Alkalihalophilus pseudofirmus: one gene and its partner. The protein of the gene in region 2 binds, or shares a complex with, the protein of the main gene of each other region. Links are inferred from orthologs where the notes say so. Each region holds a gene or a part of one and is shown on either strand. Other genes may lie near its edges.

The links. The genes of interacting proteins can lie anywhere in the genome.
Region 1: the proteins of groL (region 2) and metK are in contact, whole or in part, in a cryo-EM structure (PDB 8P4O), measured with the Escherichia coli proteins. The link is inferred for Alkalihalophilus pseudofirmus from one-to-one orthologs.

What each region holds. Positions count from the first base shown.
Region 1 is NZ_CP117835.1:3,348,765-3,351,744, reverse strand. The notes cover bases 39-2,980. They hold metK (methionine adenosyltransferase), read left to right. Parts: upstream 39-877; coding sequence 878-2,083; downstream 2,084-2,980. Other genes in these bases: PQ478_RS17675 (glycosyltransferase family 4 protein), read right to left, coding at 2,905-2,980; PQ478_RS17680 (hypothetical protein), read right to left, coding at 2,526-2,819; PQ478_RS17685 (DUF1540 domain-containing protein), read left to right, coding at 2,252-2,404; pckA (phosphoenolpyruvate carboxykinase (ATP)), read right to left, coding at 39-141. Also shown: more of pckA, read right to left, coding at 1-38. UniProt on the Escherichia coli protein: Catalyzes the formation of S-adenosylmethionine (AdoMet) from methionine and ATP.
Region 2 is NZ_CP117835.1:285,904-288,818, forward strand. What follows is about bases 14-2,890. They hold groL (chaperonin GroEL), read left to right. Parts: upstream 14-570; coding sequence 571-2,211; downstream 2,212-2,890. Other genes in these bases: groES (co-chaperone GroES), read left to right, coding at 200-484; PQ478_RS01610 (CoA-disulfide reductase), read left to right, coding at 2,638-2,890. In the rest of the region: more of PQ478_RS01610, read left to right, coding at 2,891-2,915.

The sequences.
Region 1 (2,980 bases), 3.1 Mb from region 2 along the record:
GCTTAATGCACCAGAAGCTGTTAATTTACCTTCTTTACGCATCAGTGATTTTTCAACTAATGCCGAGATCGGTAAATCATGGTGTGTCTGCTCACTTTTCAATAATTGGTCAAGTTCTGATGTAAGGCTTAAAGTAGTCATTGTCGCAAAACCCTTTCCTATTTAAAGTAATTTAACTTTTTATTGGTATTTGGTACTTGTCATCGTTTCTATGTCAATTAGTATAACACATTATATCTATTAGTCTATACTAATGTGAAAGTTTTTTTGAAAAATGATGCAATGAACCAAAAGCCGCCCTTTTGGTATTGAAAGGGCCAAAGGGGAAAAGGTGTTAGTTCTTACGATTTGAGACGAAAATGAAGAAGACTTTAAATGAATAAGTCCATAAAATATGAAGAGATGAATTCTGGAAGAAGCATAATACTATATAGAAGAAAACGGTTTAATCTAGATGGTGATGAAAATAAAATGACATTAATTAATGAATAGTATAACTCATTATAAACGAGTTCTACTCCGACTAAAAGTATGAATATTAGTGAATTTTCGGCCGGTGTTGACAGAGGATTCTATGTACGTTATGATATGTCGCGAACGGATACTCTTATCCAGAGTAGGTGGAGGGACAGGCCCGAAGAAACCCAGCAACCAACACTCATGCCAAACGAGTGAAAAGGTGCTAACCTGCAAGGCAGCTGCCTTGAACGATAAGAGGCGAAAGGTAAACATTTCAACCCTTTTCCTCGATGGAATGGGGTTTTCTACGTTTATACACGTCTTAAACCGTTTTATCACCCATTGGATGAGAAACGAGTGCCGTCTCAAATCATTCGCACACAACCGTTGTAGTTGTCTGCATAGGAGGAATTTGAACATGGTAGAAAAGCAAAGTCGTCGTTTATTTACATCAGAATCAGTAACAGAAGGTCATCCAGATAAAATTAGTGATCAAATCTCTGATGCGATTCTTGATGAGATCTTAGCGAAAGATCCTAATGCTCGTGTAGCTTGTGAAACATCTGTAACAACTGGTTTAGTTTTAGTTGCGGGTGAGATCACTACAAACACATATGTAGATATCCCTAAAGTCGTTCGTGAGACGATCAAAGGAATTGGTTACACACGTGCTAAATATGGTTTTGATGCAGAGACTTGTGCTGTTTTAACATCAATTGATGAGCAATCAGCAGATATCGCAGCTGGGGTTGACCAAGCATTAGAAGCTCGCGAAGGACAAATGACTGATGCAGAAATTGAAGCAATTGGTGCAGGTGACCAAGGTTTAATGTTTGGTTATGCAAATAACGAAACAAAAGAACTTATGCCGCTTCCTATTTCATTAAGTCATAAACTAGCTCGCCGCTTAACTGAAGTACGTAAAGAAGAAATTCTTCCTTACTTACGTCCAGATGGGAAAACACAAGTGACTGTGGAATATGATGAGGACGGAAAACCAGCTCGTATTGATACGATTGTTATCTCCACTCAACATCATCCAGAAGTAACTCTTGAGCAAATTCAACGCAACTTAAAAGAGTATGTCATTAACCCGGTTGTACCAGCTGAATTGCTTGATGAGGATACGAAATACTTCATTAACCCAACAGGACGCTTTGTTATCGGCGGACCTCAAGGGGATGCTGGTTTAACTGGACGTAAAATCATTGTAGACACTTACGGTGGATATGCTCGTCACGGCGGCGGTGCATTCTCTGGTAAAGATGCAACAAAAGTTGACCGTTCAGGTGCTTATGCAGCTCGTTATGTAGCGAAGAACATCGTTGCAGCTGGATTAGCTGATAAGTGTGAGGTGCAGCTTGCATATGCAATCGGTGTTGCTCAGCCGGTGTCAATTTCAATTGATACATTTGGTACAGGTAAAGTTTCTGAAGAAACACTTGTTTCATTAGTTCGTGATAACTTTGACCTTCGTCCTGCTGGCATCATTAAAATGCTTGACCTTCGTCGTCCTATTTATAAGCAAACAGCAGCATACGGACACTTTGGACGTACAGATATTGAGCTTCCATGGGAGCAAACGGATAAAGCGTCTGTTCTTAAAGAACAAGCAGGACTTTAATTTACAGTTTTATTAAAAGAAATACAAAAAAACACAATTTCTCATTTGAGAGATTGTGTTTTTTGTTTTAGTTTAGATAATCGGGGTATAACAAATAATAGAAACACTTCTATGTATGCTTCTCTTCAAAAAAGGCCAAACTAGGCAGTAAGAGGGAGGTGGACTAATATGGCACAAGATGTTTTATGTGAAGTGAACAATTGTGTACATTGGTCGCATGGTAACCAATGTGCAGCGGATAAGATCTATGTAATCAGTCATAAAGGGAAACAAGCAGATCGTCAAGAGGAGACGGATTGTAAAACGTTCGAACCAAGCTAAGAGTATAAAAAGAGGGCATTCTCCGTGCCTTCTTTTTATACTCTTAGTATTGAGAATAAGAATCATTGTTATTCATATATTTGAAAAAAAAGTACCTGCCCCAAAACAGGTACTTTTTTTCTTATACACATTGAAAAGATGAAATTCTTCTTAAATCAATTCCGAAATTTACCCAGCGGAAAAACCACCATCGATAGCCAGCAACTGAGTTTCGGCCTACAAATGTTGGGAAGAACCAAAACGTTTCACCATTTGTTAGGCGGATAAATGTAAATCGAAATAAACAGCGATTAATGGCTCCAGGATCCACCGCGAAAGCTTGAGGACCGCTTGGAAGCTGTGGCGTCATCTGCGGAGGTGGCCCAGGTGGTCCTTGCCTCTCCATCTGTTCGTACATTGAATCGTAATAATACATTCTCCCACTCCTTAGCAAAAGATCAGTTAACTCTTTATTACACTATGCTCATGCCTAGAAAGTGGTGAGGATTAAAGGGGAGAGGTTAGGCAAGGGATCTTTTATCCAAGGAACCAATGCTTAGTTTTTTATATTCTGATAATAATCCGTCGAAAATAGAA
Region 2 (2,915 bases):
GAGCGAATAGTTAGTAGTGCTATTTATTGTATGCGGCTATTGCGCTATCTAACAGGCCTGGTTAAGAAAAATCAAAAAAAGTATAGTAAAGGGCTTGCAAAACGAGAGTGTAATGATTATTATAATAATTGTGTTAGCACTCATGATGAGTGAGTGCTAATAAAGAATATTACATAGGTCTTGAAGGAGGGTGTTTTCCTTGTTAAAGCCATTAGGTGATCGTATTATTATCGAGTTAGTCGAATCTGAGGAAAAAACAGCGAGCGGGATTGTATTACCTGACTCTGCAAAAGAAAAGCCGCAAGAAGGTAAGGTTGTAGCTGTTGGAACAGGCCGTGTAACTGATAACGGAGAGCGCATCGCACTTGACGTTAAAGAAGGCGATTCTATCATTTTCTCTAAATATGCGGGAACAGAAGTGAAGTACGGCGGAGTTGAATACTTGATCCTTCGTGAAAGTGACGTACTAGCTATCATCGGTTAATACATTTAAGTAATTAATCCATTGAAGTTAACCATTAAACAAAAGCGAATTTGACTATATACACTATTTTCTAGGAGGTCGAAATCATGGCTAAGGATATTAAATTTAGCGAAGAAGCACGTCGTTCGATGCTGCGCGGTGTAGATGCCCTTGCAAATGCAGTAAAAGTAACCCTTGGACCAAAAGGTCGTAATGTTGTTTTAGAGAAGAAGTTTGGTTCTCCGTTAATCACTAACGATGGTGTGACGATTGCAAAGGAAATTGAACTTGAAGATGCATTCGAAAACATGGGTGCTAAGCTTGTTGCTGAAGTAGCAAGCAAAACAAACGACATCGCTGGTGACGGTACAACAACTGCAACAGTACTTGCACAAGCTATGATTCGTGAAGGACTTAAAAACGTAACATCTGGTGCAAACCCGATGGTTATCCGTAAAGGAATCGAAAAAGCAACAGCAGCTGCTGTGACAGAGCTTAAAAACATTGCTAAACCAATCGAAGGTAAAGAGTCTATTGCACAAGTTGCTGCAATCTCTTCTGCTGATGAGGAAGTTGGCCAAATCATTGCTGAGGCAATGGAGCGCGTTGGTAACGACGGCGTTATCACAATCGAAGAATCTAAAGGTTTCTCTACTGAGCTAGAAGTAGTAGAAGGTATGCAGTTCGACCGCGGATATGCTTCACCTTATATGGTAACTGATTCTGATAAAATGGAAGCAGTTCTAGATAACCCTTACGTTCTAATCACAGACAAGAAGATCGCGAACATTCAAGAGGTACTTCCAGTTCTTGAGCAAGTTGTACAACAAGGCAAGCCGATCCTTATCATCGCTGAAGATGTTGAAGGTGAAGCTCTTGCTACCCTAGTTGTGAACAAACTTCGCGGAACATTTAATGCAGTAGCTGTTAAAGCTCCTGGATTCGGTGACCGTCGTAAAGCTATGCTTGAAGACATCGCTACATTAACAGGCGGAGAAGTGATTACAGAAGATCTAGGTCTAGACCTTAAGTCTGCGAACATCACTCAACTTGGCCGTGCTAGTAAAGTAGTTGTAACAAAAGAAAATACAACAATCGTTGAAGGTGCAGGCGAAGCAGATCAAATCGCAGCTCGCGTAAACCAAATCAAAGGTCAATTAGAAGAAACAACTTCTGACTTTGATAAAGAAAAGCTTCAAGAGCGTCTTGCTAAATTAGCTGGCGGTGTAGCTGTTCTTAAAGTTGGTGCTGCAACAGAAACTGAAATGAAAGAACGCAAACTTCGCATTGAAGATGCTCTTAACTCAACTCGTGCAGCAGTGGAAGAAGGTATCGTAGCTGGTGGTGGTACAGCACTTATCAATGTAATTAAAGCAGTTGAAGCTGTATCTGCTGATGGAGACGAAGCAACTGGTGTGAACATCGTACTTCGTGCTCTAGAAGAGCCAGTTCGTCAAATTGCACACAATGCAGGTCTTGAAGGTTCTGTTATTGTTGAGCGTCTTAAGTCACAAGATGTTGGCTTTGGATTCAACGCAGCAACTGGCGAGTGGGTAAACATGGTCGAAACAGGTATTGTTGACCCAACAAAAGTAACTCGTTCAGCTCTACAACACGCTGCTTCAGTATCAGCTATGTTCTTAACAACAGAAGCTGTAATCGCTGATAAGCCTGAGGAAAACGAAGGCGGCGGCATGCCTGACATGGGCGGCATGGGCGGAATGGGTGGAATGGGCGGCATGATGTAATAAGAAAAGCCGAAGCGACTGCTCAGAAACGCAGGAATCTGGAGCAACTGACAAGTGGCGTTCTTTGCCACGTAGGAGGGTGTGAAGAGTCCGGAGTTTCTAGGAGTGAAGGCTAGACATCTGCCCATCAAACCCTTGATAGATAAGGTTTTGACATAAAGTGAAAAGAAGCTTCTCATAAGTTGAACAAACTTATGGGGAGCTTTTTTGTTTGTAAATCTACGGCTTTCAGAGCATATAAGCCTCACAAGCGATTTTATCTCCAAGGGTAAGATTGTGAATTAAATGTGAAATGTTTCACAAAATCCTCCAAATTAGTAGCACCTCGGGTATAATGAACGCATAAGATACCTTATAGGGTATAGGGTGTATTCATATTAAAGTTGTTCAATGGTAATTTAAAATATCTCTTTTGGAGGGGATCAAATGAGTACTAAAGTAATCATTGTAGGTGGAGTAGCGGGCGGTGCAACAGCGGCAGCAAGATTAAGAAGGATTAGTGAAGATGTGGAAATTATTCTAGTTGAACGTGGTGAGCATATTTCATTTGCTAATTGCGGGCTGCCTTACTATATTGGCGAAACCATTAAAGAACGAAGCAAATTACTCGTTCAGACCGTTAAAGGCATGTCAAAACGTTTTAATCTTGATATTAGAAATTTAAGTGAAGTGCTGAGCATTGATCCACAAAATAATAAATTGAC